4 regions of the Buttiauxella sp. genome follow, and region 3 is predicted to be linked to each of the others. Evidence: predicted binding sites of a transcription regulator. Region 3 holds the regulator's gene; each other region holds the start of a gene.
The links. The regulator LexA, encoded in region 3, represses DNA repair genes until DNA is damaged. The targets are predictions, from matches to a motif close to TNCTGTATGTACATACAGNA.
Positions count from the first base shown of each region.

Region 1 (3,584 bases), on a different contig from region 3:
GTGGCAATTGGGTTATCTGATAAGTGCTGGTGCTTTGAATAATGCATCGATCTGGATTGGGATTGCCCGAGTAAAACAAGAAGTACTGCTGCTTTTCAGGGAAGAACACCAGGTCATCGCCATTTTGGTAGCTGATAACGCGGAAAGGGACGCCATTGACCGTTTTGGTCTTCTTCACGCCTGCCGCAACCATAAAGTGATCGTCCCACTTCATTGTCGAAAGGTTATGGCTAAAGCGTGATATGACGACATTCTCACGCTGTGGGCATGAAAGCTGGGTCGCCGTGGCGGCAAAAGCGGAGGATTGAACGAAGCCCATAAGGCTAATCAGGAGAATGAGTTTCATAAACCGTCTCATTTTTTATGAATGGGACGCGAGGGTAACACGTATAACTGCTGTACTTAACCCTTGGTCATTTTGTGATTTAGAGGCAGGATGATAATTATTGCATGTTAAATTTTGAGCGAAACGGTATTTTTTAACCAGTGAATGGATGATTTAATATCAATAAGTTGAAATTTTAAGCGAACGATGCGCGGGGAATTGCATAGAGGATCTGCTTTGTGTAGAGTGTTCTCCACGCCGACTTAGCTCAGTAGGTAGAGCAACTGACTTGTAATCAGTAGGTCACCAGTTCGATTCCGGTAGTCGGCACCATTTTTAAAAAGAAACCACCTTTTAGGTGGTTTTTTTTCGTCTGTACAAAAGCATTTGTGAAGTGGAGGAGAGGAAGGCTAAAAGCAGAACGCACTTCCTCCATGTCAGGGAGTTAGATCCATCCCTGATGGCTGGCAAACCAAACCACAATTGCCACCACAATCAAGATTACCGTTGTTTTTCTCATGACTTCTCGACCTGTTAAAAAGACACCTGATGTAATGCTGCGAAGATCATATCAGGAGAAATGCCGAAGATATGCGTGTTTTACAGCAACCTGCCGTTTGTCATCTATTCTTCGCAAACCAACCAGAAGTCAGCTTCATCGAACATCTCTTCAACCAGACGGTTAATTTTCTCTTTTTCATTCTTGGTGCAGTCGCTGTTCACTGCATTAGCCTGCATCGGTTTCACCCTGACATCTGCATCAGGGAAAATGCCGTGCACGCGTCGAGTGAGTTCTGCAAGAATCTTTTCATTTGCACCGGGAAGACCCGCTACGTTTCGTTTGTCGTAAACCAGTTCAACGAACATTGATACTTCCCTATTAAAACTGTGTTTATATACAGTAATGAATCTCAACATTCAAGGCAAGCGGAGTTGCTGAAAAAGAAAAACCATTAAGACAATTGCGCAGTTTATTCCGATTTACTGACGTTAAGTGGGGAATCTGCATTACGCGCTTTGGTCTGTTCCATTATCAGTTGGTAAGCCACGTAATATTTAAAAATGTTGCTCACATATTGCACCGTTTCATTGCCGATACGCAGTTGTGCAATACGTTCAACATTGTTAAACCAGACATTCGGATCAAAGCCTTTAGTCACCGCCTCTTTGCGCAATCGGGCTATTTTGGCCGGGCCGGCATTATACGAGGCGAAGGTGAAGAGCAATTTGTTCAGATCTGTCATTTTCTCGTCAGCAAAATAACGGTCGCGCATGAAACGGATATATTTCACTCCCGCATTAATGTTGGGATCGATTAGCCGGATATCGCCGACGTTCAGCTCTTTACCGGTAGTAGGCAGAACTTGCATGACGCCAATCGCACCACTTTTGCTGCGTACTGTCTGGTCAAGGCGCGACTCCTGGTAGCCTTGCGCCGCCATCATCAGCCAGTCAACATTGTATTGCTCACCGTATTTGCGGAAAATTTCTGTAACCTGATAAAACTTATCTAATTCCTCTTCCGAACCTGCATCTTTTACCCATTTAGTACTGCGTAAATACTTATAAACCTGCTGATTGCCGAATGAAGTGCCAATTTTATGCGTGGAAGTAAATGTATCTAATTGGGCTTTCAGAAGGGGAGAGTTCTTCCGCATCGCCAGTGCGATAGACCCGTCATCACGCAGGGTAATGTTTTCATACATCACCAGGTTTGGATAAATCTGCTTCCATAATAAGGCAAGGTAACGGTCAACCACCGTGTAATCGGCAAGATTGGCATTCACCATTTCCAGTATGTCTTCAGGTTCAAAATTACCAGGGGCATTAATCACTACGGCGGGGGGCATCTTCTTCTCTACCAGGCTTTTATTCAACTTCTCAATGCTTGAGAGGTAACTGGTGGAAGGATTGACAAAGAGTGACTGCCCGGCCAGGGAGTCGACATCTTTGAGTTCGGGCGCTTTGTTACTGGCGACGACCACTTCATGAACATTTTTTGCCAATGGCTCACTGAAATCCACCAGCTTTTCGCGTTCCGACGTCATCGTCAAATCAGCGGCGATAACATCGCCACGTCCGGCAATAAGTTGCGGAATAAGTTGGTCGCGAGCGGTGGGTATAAACAGTAGGTGAGTTTTTTGTGAGGGCTTTAAGCCTTTATTGATTTGCTTATCAAACTCTTGCATCAGCTCCAACATGATGCCCCGTTGAGTCCCGCTGTTATCAATAAAGTAAAAAGTTTTACTGTAGGGAATCAATACCCGAATGATGCGTCGTTCCTTCATCACATCATAATCACCAAAGACAGCATTGATTTTGGTTTCAAATTTCAATGGTTGCTCATCGGTGGCTGCGTGCGTCATCGGCAAAATGGAAGAGAGCAAGAGTAGTACCAACAACAAGCGCGTCATGTTCACACCATCTAACAATTCTGCTGGGTACCATTTAATTATAGCTCGCGTGATGCTGTGTTGGTTACATATCGCACCGGCCTGGCGGGGGCGAAAGCGGGGAGGGATGATGAGTTCTCTTAATGAGAAAATTATTAATTGAAAATAATTCTTGCTTCCATCGAGCTGGCATGCGTTAATGCGTCATCGGTTTGGAAGACAGACCTTATGAAAGCAGTTTTAGTAAAGCAGTCCTCAGTTCAAGCGCTATCAAGTCATCAGATACCCTTCTTCGTGAGTCTCCTCCTAAGTGCCTAAATAAGAAACGTTCTGCAATACAGACCACGTTCGCCATATTAAATGGCTATAAAATATCGAGGAAGTATCTATGTCTAAAATGACTGGTTTAGTAAAATGGTTCAACCCAGAAAAAGGTTTCGGCTTCATCACTCCTGACAATGGTAGCAAAGATGTGTTCGTTCACTTCTCTGCCATTCAGAGCAATGATTTCAAAACTCTGGACGAAGGTCAGAAAGTTGAGTTCTCTATCGAGAACGGCGCTAAAGGTCCATCAGCAACTAACGTTGTTGCTCTGTAAGACTGCTGACGCAAACTGCGACTGACGCATGCGAAGACGGTGAACAACCCGAGCCGGAAGTCAAAGTGAATAAACCCGCCATGTGCGGGTTTTTTGTTATCTAAAATTCATCAACCCCCCGCCTCCAGACCTTTCTAATGCCATGATATTAATAAGGTTATCTCTTATTCTTTACATTAATTAACGATGTACCTTCAGTTGGTTTACGCCCAGTAGACTATGCTTGTAGTGGAATATACTTTTTTAGACGTATATCACATTAATAACT
Region 1 is NZ_JBAVHX010000004.1:488,570-492,153, reverse strand. It holds gene WBL83_RS02705 (hypothetical protein) at 1-346, opposite strand, end outside; tRNA gene WBL83_RS02700 (tRNA-Thr) at 583-658, shown strand; gene WBL83_RS02695 (DinI-like family protein) at 950-1,192, opposite strand; gene WBL83_RS02690 (transporter substrate-binding domain-containing protein) at 1,297-2,739, opposite strand; gene cspE (transcription antiterminator/RNA stability regulator CspE) at 3,107-3,316, shown strand.
Region 1: a site for LexA is predicted at 1,210-1,229, ahead of WBL83_RS02695 (DinI-like family protein). Genes of this name have one in related genera too.

Region 2 (3,584 bases), on a different contig from region 3:
TCCTTCTGGCCCCGAGTGCATTCTTTATTATTGGCCTGCTTATCTGGGCCCTGCGTACGCTCAAGCCTGCGCAGCAGGAAAAGGACTAACTGACTATGGAACATATGATTAGTCTGTTTGTGCGCGCAGTGTTTATTGAAAACATGGCGCTCGCGTTCTTCCTTGGCATGTGTACCTTCCTTGCGGTCTCCAAGAAAGTCTCTACAGCATTCGGTTTGGGTGTGGCAGTGACTGTTGTTTTAGGGATTGCCGTTCCTGCGAATAACCTGGTTTATAACCTGGTTCTGCGTGATGGCGCTTTGGTCGAAGGTGTTGACCTTAGCTTCCTGAACTTCATCACCTTCATTGGTGTAATTGCCGCTTTGGTACAGATCCTCGAAATGATCCTTGATCGTTTCTTCCCGGCGCTCTACAACGCGCTAGGGATTTTCCTGCCGCTTATCACCGTTAACTGCGCAATCTTTGGTGGCGTATCGTTTATGGTGCAGCGTGACTATAGCTTCGGTGAATCAATTGTTTATGGTGTTGGCTCAGGTGTGGGCTGGATGCTGGCAATTGTCGCGATGGCAGGTATCCGCGAGAAGATGAAATATGCCAATGTGCCCGCAGGATTGCGCGGCTTAGGAATTACCTTTATCACCACTGGATTGATGGCACTGGGCTTTATGTCATTCTCCGGTGTGCAGCTATAAGGGCGAAAACGTATGGAAATTATTCTTGGCGTGGTGATGTTCACGCTCATTGTTTTGGCTCTGGCTTTGTTGATTTTGTTTGCCAAGTCGAAGCTTGTGAACTCCGGCGATGTGCTGATCGAGATTAACAACGAAGCAGACAAACAATTCCATGCCCCGGCGGGCGATAAGCTGCTCAACACGCTTTCAAGCCAGGGGATTTTCATCTCCTCAGCCTGTGGTGGTGGTGGTTCTTGTGGGCAATGCCGCGTGACGATTAAAGAAGGCGGTGGTGATATTCTGCCAACCGAGCTTTCGCATATCACTAAGCGTGAAGCGAAAGAAGGCTGCCGTCTTGCCTGTCAGGTTGCGGTTAAGCAAGACATGAAAATCGAGCTTCCGGAAGAGATCTTTGGTGTTAAAAAGTGGGAGTGTGAAGTTATCTCTAACGATAACAAAGCGACCTTCATCAAAGAACTTAAGCTGCGTATTCCTGATGGGGACGTGGTGCCGTTTCGTGCGGGAGGCTATATCCAGATTGAAAGCCCGCCTCATGAAGTTAACTATCAGGACTTTGATGTTCCGCAGGAATATCGCGGGGACTGGGAAAAGTTTAATCTATTCCGTTTCAAGTCTGTGGTTACTGAGCCATGCGTTCGTGCTTACTCCATGGCGAACTACCCGGATGAGAAAGGCATTATCATGCTGAACGTGCGTATCGCTACACCGCCGCCGAATGTGCCAGATGCGCCTCCGGGGATCATGTCCTCGTATATCTGGTCGTTGAAAGCGGGTGATAAAGTGACCATATCCGGGCCATTCGGTGAGTTCTTTGCGAAAGATACAGACGCTGAAATGGTGTTTATTGGCGGTGGTGCGGGTATGGCCCCAATGCGTTCGCACATTTTTGACCAGCTTAAACGTCTTCATAGCACGCGTAAAATCAGCTTCTGGTACGGTGCTCGCTCACTGCGTGAAATGTTCTACGAAGAAGAGTTTGAGAAACTGGCGCAGGAAAACCCGAACTTCACCTTCAATGTGGCGCTTTCAGACCCACAGCCAGAGGATAACTGGACGGGTTACACCGGTTTCATCCATAACGTATTACTTGAAAATTATCTGCGTAGCCATCCGGCTCCAGAAGATTGTGAGTTCTATATGTGCGGGCCACCGATGATGAATGCTGCGGTTATCAAAATGCTCAAAGACCTGGGTGTCGAGGATGAAAACATCATGCTTGACGACTTTGGCGGCTGACAGGAGCCACTATGCTGACCGTATTTTTAGCCACCTTCGCTATTTTCATTTTGGTGATATTTGGAATGTCACTGGGTGTTATCGTGAAGCGCAAATCGCTTCAGGGAAGTTGTGGTGGGATTGCCGCGTTAGGTATGGAGAAAGTCTGCAACTGCCCTGAACCTTGCGATGCTCGTAAGAAGCGTATCGCGAGGGCTGAGCGCCAGGCAAAACTTCAGCAAAACCGTATTTTGTAATTGCTTAAAACCTCCCGCATTGTCGGGAGGTTTCTCTCCCAGGACTTTCCTCTTTTAGTATTTTAACTGTATACTTATCCAGTAATATAACTGGTGCAAATTCGTATGCGTAAAATCATTCATGTTGATATGGACTGCTTTTTTGCTGCGGTAGAGATGCGTGATAATCCTTCATTACGGGATATCCCGATAGCTATCGGCGGTAGCGCGAAAAGGCGTGGCGTCATTAGTACAGCCAATTATCCGGCAAGAAAATTTGGTGTACACAGTGCGATGTCGACCGCCATGGCTCTCAAATTATGTCCGCATCTGACGCTGCTCCCCGGGCGCTTTGACGCTTATAAAGAAGCATCAAATCATATCCGTGAAATTTTTAGCCGCTATACGACGCTTATCGAACCGCTCTCACTCGATGAGGCTTATCTGGATGTTACCGATAGCCCGAACTGCCAGGGATCAGCGACTCTTATGGCAAAAGAAATTCGCCAGACAATTTCAGATGAACTTAATCTCACCGCATCGGCAGGGATTGCACCGGTTAAATTCCTCGCCAAAATTGCCTCTGACCTCAATAAACCTGATGGGCAATACCTGATTACTCCCGATGAGGTTCCTGCATTTATGCAAACCTTACCGCTTGGAAAAATCCCCGGCGTTGGGAAAGTCACCGTAGGCAAACTGGAAAGCCTCGGGTTGCGTACCTGCGCCGATGTTCAGAAGACGGATTTAGCTTCGCTGCTTAAACGGTTTGGTAAATTTGGCCGTGTGCTGTGGGAGCGAAGTCAGGGAATAGACGAAAGAGTAATTAACAATGACCGGCAACGTAAGTCTGTGGGTGTTGAGAAAACCCTCGCTGAAGATATTCATGAGTGGCATGAATGCGAAGCCATTATTGAACAACTCTACCTTGAACTTGAACGTCGTTTGAAAAAGGTTAAACCTGATTTATTAATTGCCAGGCAGGGTATTAAGCTGAAGTTTAATGATTTCCAGCAAACCACCCAGGAACATGTCTGGCCGCAGTTAAATAAGGCTGATTTAATCGCTACAGCAAATAAAACCTGGGAAGAGCGGCGGGGAGAACGGGGAGTAAGACTAGTAGGATTGCATGTGACGTTGCTGGATCCGCAGATGGAACGCCAGCTGGTGCTGGGGTTGTAAAATTGCCCTCATCCCGGCCTTCTCCCCCAGGAGAAGGAGAAAACCAATCAGTTCCCTCTCCCCCAGGAGAAGGAGAAAACCAATCAGTTCCTTCTCCCCCAGGAGAAAACCAAACAGTTCCCTCTCCCCCAGGAGAAAACCAATCAGTTCCCTCTCCAGGGGGAGAGGGTTAGGGTGAGGGCGTTTACAACTTACTTCGCTGGAATCGCTTTCAGCAATTCAGTCAGCAGGATCCAGTATTGGCCTACGCTTGCGATAT
Region 2 is NZ_JBAVHX010000032.1:33,700-37,283, reverse strand. It holds gene WBL83_RS18710 (NADH:ubiquinone reductase (Na(+)-transporting) subunit D) at 1-89, shown strand, start outside; gene nqrE (NADH:ubiquinone reductase (Na(+)-transporting) subunit E) at 96-692, shown strand; gene nqrF (NADH:ubiquinone reductase (Na(+)-transporting) subunit F) at 705-1,928, shown strand; gene nqrM ((Na+)-NQR maturation NqrM) at 1,940-2,164, shown strand; gene dinB (DNA polymerase IV) at 2,270-3,325, shown strand; gene pepD (beta-Ala-His dipeptidase) at 3,517-3,584, opposite strand, start outside.
Region 2: a site for LexA is predicted at 2,229-2,248, ahead of dinB (DNA polymerase IV). Genes of this name have one in related genera too.

Region 3 (3,584 bases):
CCCCTGGTACAAGCGGTTCCACGTCAGGCTCAGCACGCGGTCGCTCACACGAATCGCTTCGTATGAGAAGTTAGCTGCAATCTCTTCCATTAATGCCACAGCGTTTTGCTGCGCTTTTTCATGGGAGATTTTCTTGCTGCGGGCTTCATCTTCGACAGCGCGAGCGATAGCTTTCGATGCCAGAAGCTTATTAAACAGGTCCTGACGTACCGGCAGACGTGGCCCAATGGTCGCTAAACGCTGGCGAGCAAAGTGCATGCGTGCAACGCGAGCCAGTTTCTGTGCAATCTTCTTATCCGTACCGTGCTCGGTTGCCATATTGCGCAGTGAGACGGGTGGCGAGAAACGCACGAAACTATCGCGACCAAGCCAGGTCACGGCGAAAAACTTCTGGATGCCATTGAGCATCTTTAATGGCGGATTAACCTCGCCTTTTTCGCGGCCTGGGGAGCGGCCAAACATCACCGATACCGGCACCATCTGCACATCCAGATTTGGATTGCTACGGTGCAAGTCGAGGTAATCATGGAACAACTTGATCGACTCTTCTTTCGGCGTGTAATACGTGAATACACGCGGGCCACCGTGGATAAAGACGTAGCGCGGCAGTACCGCTCCGTCTATCTCTAATGGTTGCAGAGGGTCGGGCAAGCCATGCGCGAGGCATTGCGCGCGCAGCGTTAATAAGTCCGCCTTAGAGTTATAAGGCAGCACATACATTATTGGGCGTGTGGGATCTAAGCCCAGTTCGGCTTGTGGATCTGCCGGAATGGACTTGCTCTTTACCAGAACGCCTAATGGTAAATTAAGTAATTTGTAGTAGATTCTTGGCCAGCCTGACATAAACGATGTAAAGCCTCAGGTTAATAATGCAATTTCGCCGCAAGAATATCAGAATCTCATCCAGATTTCTGTGGCGTTGCGATATAGATACGCATTGACCCAATTATTTTGAAAAGGTTTCCCAAAATGGCGAGTAACGTCACCGGATTTACCCGAATCATCAAAGCCGCAGGCTATTCATGGAAAGGGCTCAAAGCAGCCTGGATTAACGAAGCTGCGTTCCGCCAGGAAGGCGTGAGTGCGGTTATCGCCATTGCCATCGCCTGCTGGTTAGATGTTGACCCTATCACCCGTATTCTATTGATTGGATCGGTCGTGCTGGTCATGATCGTTGAGATCCTCAATAGCGCGATTGAATCCCTTGTTGACCGCGTTGGCACGGATTACCACGAGCTTTCTGGACGCGCCAAAGACATGGGCTCGGCTGCTGTATTAATCGCCATTATCCTCGCAGTTATTACCTGGGTCACACTACTTTGGCAGCATTTGCGATGATCTTTCCAGAATAGTTAAGTGGCTGGTTTTTTGCTTAATTTGTGGTTCCAAAATCGCCTTTGACTGTATATACTCACAGCATAACTGTATAAACACCCAGGGGGCGGAATGAAAGCGTTAACTACCAGGCAGCAAGAGGTGTTTGATCTTATTCGGGATCATATCAGCCAGACCGGCATGCCACCGACTCGTGCCGAGATTGCTCAACGTCTGGGGTTCCGTTCTCCAAACGCCGCTGAAGAGCACCTGAAAGCACTTGCCCGTAAAGGCGTCATTGAGATTGTTTCTGGTGCGTCGCGCGGCATCCGCTTGCTGGTCGAAGAAATTACCGGTATTCCGCTGGTTGGGCGTGTTGCTGCAGGTGAGCCACTCCTTGCACAGCAGCATATCGAAGGCCACTACCAGGTTGATCCATCACTGTTCAAACCTAATGCTGATTTCCTGCTGCGCGTCAGTGGGATGTCTATGAAAGACATCGGTATTATGGATGGTGACCTGCTGGCGGTTCATAAAACTCAGGATGTGCGTAACGGCCAGGTTGTGGTCGCGCGTATTGATGATGAAGTTACCGTTAAGCGCTTAAAACAGCAGGGTAATGTTGTTCATCTTCTTCCTGAAAATAGCGAGTTTGAACCGATTGTGGTTGACCTGCGCGAGCATAACTTCTCTATTGAAGGGTTGGCGGTTGGGGTTATTCGCAACGGCAACTGGCTGTAAATCTCTTCAGGTGATGCGCTACCGTGCGCATCGCCTCTCAATACTTCAAATATCCTCCCAGGATTGGCTATCATAATGTTAGCACCGGCAGACAAAGCCCTCTGGCGCCTCGCACTACCCATGATTTTCTCCAACATCACTGTGCCATTGCTCGGTCTTGTCGATACGGCAGTTATTGGTCATCTGGATAGCCCTGTCTATCTTGGCGGTGTCGCTATTGGCGCTACGGCAACCAGTTTCCTGTTTATGCTTCTGCTATTCCTGCGCATGAGTACCACCGGCTTAACCGCACAAGCCTTCGGGGCTAATAATCCTTCGGCATTAGCGCGTGCCCTGGTGCAACCTTTATTGCTGGCACTGGGTGCAGGTGTGGTGATTGTCGCTCTGCGTGAACCGCTCATTTCCCTGGCATTACAAATTGTTGGCGGTAACCAGGATGTGCTCTTGCAGGCGCGAAGATTTCTTGAGATCCGCTGGCTAAGCGCTCCTGCGTCACTGGCTAACCTGGTATTACTCGGTTGGTTATTAGGCGTTCAATATGCGCGCGCACCGGTTATCTTGCTGGTGGTCGGCAACGTGCTGAATATTGTGCTGGATGTGTGGCTGGTGATGGGCTTGCACATGGATGTTCAGGGTGCGGCGTTAGCGACGGTCACTGCAGAATACGCCACATTTATCATCGGGTTGCTGATGGTGAAAAAGGTGATGGGTCTGCGGGGAATCAGCGTTGAGATGCTGATAAAAGCCTGGCGCGGAAACGTCCGGCGTCTGCTGGCGCTTAACCGGGACATCATGCTGCGCTCGTTGCTGCTGCAAGTGTGTTTCGCTTCAGTGACTATTTTTGGTGCGCGGTTAGGCAATGAAATTGTCGCAGTTAACGCGGTACTGATGACATTACTCACCTTCACCGCTTACGCACTTGATGGGTTTGCGTACGCCGTTGAAGCCCATTCGGGGCAGGCATTTGGTGCCAGAAATCGTGGGCAGTTGCTCGAAGTCTGGGGTGCGGCCTGCCGCCAGTCAGGGTTGGTAGCGCTGATGTTTGCCGTCGTTTACGCGCTGTTTGGTGAAAACATCGTGTCGCTTCTGACCTCTATTCCAGAATTGCAGCTACAAGCCGATCGCTATTTGCCATGGCAGATTGTTTTACCGGTGGTGGGTGTCTGGTGCTATCTGCTAGATGGCATGTTTATTGGCGCAACACGTGGTGCAGAAATGCGAAACAGTATGGCAGTGGCGGCCGTGGGCTTTGGGCTAACATTACTGACAGTGCCTTATCTGGGTAATCATGGCTTGTGGTTATCCGTAGCGGTGTTTCTCGCGCTGCGTGGGCTGTCTTTGGGATGGATTTGGCGACGCCACTGGCGTGACAACACATGGTTCCCCGCTGAAACTCAAAGTTACAACTCCTGACGCGTTTTTAAACTACATGCAGCATGCTGATTTACCACCTAATTATGGACCAGGTCAGCATGATGATATTTACCGCTATGGTTCAATATTCTTAGTTTTCTCCAGACTGCCATATC
Region 3 is NZ_JBAVHX010000039.1:36,230-39,813, forward strand. It holds gene plsB (glycerol-3-phosphate 1-O-acyltransferase PlsB) at 1-843, opposite strand, end outside; gene WBL83_RS22080 (diacylglycerol kinase) at 970-1,338, shown strand; gene lexA (transcriptional repressor LexA) at 1,447-2,055, shown strand; gene dinF (MATE family efflux transporter DinF) at 2,131-3,468, shown strand.

Region 4 (3,584 bases), on a different contig from region 3:
GGTTAGCCTGGCGGTTGAGAATGCTGGGCTAAAGGCATGGGCTGAAAATCGTGCTGCATCTGACGATTCTTTTGAGCAAGAGCAATATCCAACCCTGAAAATCGACTGGCGCCAGCGTCATTTAAAAACGCTTCAAACCCCAGCCACCGACACTGCTATAGCAAAAATCAAGTTGCTGGGTGTGGATGCATACGCAGCATGGTGTGACGAGAAAGTGGAGTTCATGGGTACACAGAATATCCATGACGATGTTCACCTATCCGCATCCCAATCCGCAAAACGATACACAAATCATATGCGCAAGGAGGCTGGCATTGAGCAATAACACCGAAGCGCTAAGACTGCACCATGCCGACTGTTTCGATGTGTTCCCGCTGATTGGCACCGGAACCGTTGATCTGGTATGCGCTGATATTCCCTACGGCACAACGCAGTGCCGCTGGGATTCGGTGCTCGATCTCCAGACTATGTGGCGAGAACTGTACCGCATCGCTAAGCCGTCAGCGGCCATCGTGCTGTTTTCTGCTCAGCCGTTCACCGGCATTCTGGTCAGCAGCAATCTTTCCGACTGGCGGACAGAATGGATATGGGAGAAAGGCAACGCGACCGGCTTCCTTAACTCAAAAAAACAGCCCCTCCGGGCGCATGAAAACATCCAGGTGTTTTACCGCCAGCAGTCGACCTATAACCCGCAAAAGACTAGCGGTCACACACGCAAGACAAGCCAACGCAAAGCCTTTAACTCGGAGTGCTATGGCAAGGCGCTGGAGCTGACTGAATACGACAGTACAGAGCGGTACCCGCGTACTGTGCAGTTTTTCTCGAGCGATAAGCAGAGGAACAACTGGCACCCTACACAAAAGCCCCTGGCGCTGATCCGGTACCTAATTGATACATACAGCAACCCAGGTGAAACCGTGTTGGATTTCACGATGGGAAGCGGTACCGCTGGTGTCGCTTGTCAGCAAGCTGGGCGCAATTTCATAGGTATCGAGAAGGATGCAGCCATTTTCCGTACCGCTTGCGCTCGTCTTGGCGTTAATGAAGAGGAATATGCAGCATGACTAACCCGGCATACGAAGCCATGCCTTCAATTCTCGATATGTGTTGCGGCTCCAGAATGTTCTGGCTCGATAAGCACGATGAAAGGGCAGTGTTCACCGACATTCGCAGCGAAGAGCACACGCTTTGCGACGGTCGCCGCCTGGTCATTCGTCCTGACCTGATTGCCGACTTCCGCGCATTGCCGTTCGCCAACGATTCTTTCCCAGTCGTGGTCTTCGACCCACCACACCTTGAGCGTGTTGGCGATAGCGCCTGGATGGGTAAGAAGTACGGGAAGTTGAACAAAGAAACGTGGCGTGATGATTTACGCGCTGGGTTCAGTGAGGCGTTCCGAGTGTTGTGGCCACAAGGTGTGCTCATCTTCAAATGGAACGAAACGCAGATACCGGTCAGCCATGTTCTGGCGCTTACAACAATGAAACCGATAATCGGCCAGCGTACTGGTAAAAACGATAAAACTCACTGGATTATTTTTGTGAAGGATGCAGTTCATGGATAAGAGAACAGAAGGCCTGAACAATAAGTAAATTAAAGTAAAAGTAGTCAGGATGCTGAATATCGGAGCCGTTATTGATTTAAATAACCAACCGAGAGAAAGATATGAACATTCGAGGCATGATCATCAAAAGTGTGATTGGTTTTGTTTTTGGTATTCCGATCATTACCAACCTGAATAGTTTGATATGGCATGAATACAAATTTGCCAAGCAAGAGGTTGACTGCGTTGTTGATGCATCCAAATGGATAACGAATCTGGATATTACACCAGGGAAAAGTGCTGAGAACGATATTCTTACGATGCAGAATCAGCTGAAAGGCTGCGTCCGAAATTTGGATTTTGGCAAAAGCAGCAAAGAGTTCATTCTGGAGCAGTACAGAAGGGGAGTCTAGGAGCATCTAGCCCTCTTGAAGTGGGCTTTTTTTTCGCTTAGAACCAGCAGTGCAGTAATTTTAGTTTTGAAACCAAATCTAAGCCTCACATCCGGGAGGCTAGTTTTTATTCAGCTAATGTGCTGATAATACACAAATTCCTATAATTAATTTTTCAATTGCTTTACTTTCAAATTCCGATTAATAATTACTGTATGTTTATACAGTAAAATAATCTGGGAGAGAAAATGAAAGTAGAAGTGACCATCGACAGAAACAAAAAACTACCCATTGGGGCGATCCCTGCACTTGAGGCAGAGTTGCATAAAAGGTTGTTGCAGCGCTTTGATGATTGCCGCCTCGTTATCCGTCAGGCTGGTACTGATAGCCTGTCTGTCACTGGTGCAGAGAAAGACAATAAAAAGATTATTGAAGAAATCCTGCAAGAAACTTGGGAAAGCGCTGACGATTGGTTTGAAAACCAGTAAGAAATTGCGCTGTTAAGTTTTATCCAGGTTTAGTCAGATGTGTGGGGGTTGATGTGATAGCACAAGAAGAATTACCTGAGACGGGGTATGCGATAATCCGTTGCCACGATTCTACAGTGATTGCCAAATTTGGAAGTTTTCCAGAGGAAACTCGCGCCCTTATGTATCGTCGTGGAGACGAGATATCTTTTGTTCCCCTTCACGCAGATGACATAGTCGGCACTACAACATTATTTACGCAAATGCTTGAGAAAGCGGGCTACCGAATAACCCAAGGCTTTGATACACTCAATTCGTAGGCCTGAACAACCTGCGAAACCTGCTGCGCCAAGGAGTGAACACCATGGCGCAAAAATACTTCCAATCTGATCTCTCTCGCCTGACGTTTTCCAACGCCAGCGACTTTTTGTATTCAGCGTTTGCCCGAGGGGGTGACGCGTGAACTTTCCAAAAGAGGGCATTCGCCTTCACCAGACTAACTTCGATGCTATAGGGCAACAGCTACAACCGCTTTTAGCTGGTGGAGATTGCTATCGTCTGATCCTCAAACCGTGGCGTGATAAACGCAGCCTGCCCCAGAACGCTTTAAGCCATATGTGGTACGGCGAAATCAGCGAATACCTCCTTCGCTCTGGGCGCACTGACGCGACAACGGAATGGGTGAAGCGCAACCTAAAGAAAACATATCTGGGTAGCGTAGAAGTCACATACACCGATTTCATCACTGGCGAGAAAACCACGACGTGGGAACCGCGACACACTTCTGATCTGGATACCGGGGAAATGCACCACTTCCTGTGCCAGGTAGAGATGTGGTGCGCTCAGTTCGGGCTGACCCTCACCATTCCGCATGGCTGCGAGTATCAGCAGCTGCGCGACCAGCAGAATCAGTGAGGTGAGCATGGCTAAGCAACCTCGCCGTAAGTGCAAAGTCTGCCGTGAGTGGTTCCATCCGGTTTATTCAAACATCTGGTGGTGCTGTCCGGAACATGGCGCGCAGTATGCGCTGGAGCTGCGCGGTCGTGAGAAACAGAAAGCGGAGGATGAGCGTCAGGCAAAACGCCGCCAGGCAGTCAAACCGATGAGTTACTTCATCAACCTGGCGCAACAGGCTTTCAATGAATTTATCCGGTATCGCGACAGATTGAAGCCGTGCATCAG
Region 4 is NZ_JBAVHX010000004.1:266,110-269,693, reverse strand. It holds gene WBL83_RS01625 (hypothetical protein) at 1-325, shown strand, start outside; gene WBL83_RS01620 (DNA-methyltransferase) at 315-1,064, shown strand; gene WBL83_RS01615 (SAM-dependent methyltransferase) at 1,061-1,564, shown strand; gene WBL83_RS01610 (hypothetical protein) at 1,666-1,956, shown strand; gene WBL83_RS01605 (DinI-like family protein) at 2,184-2,423, shown strand; gene WBL83_RS01600 (YbcN family protein) at 2,862-3,317, shown strand; gene WBL83_RS01595 (recombination protein NinG) at 3,325-3,584, shown strand, end outside.
Region 4: a site for LexA is predicted at 2,145-2,164, ahead of WBL83_RS01605 (DinI-like family protein). Genes of this name have one in related genera too.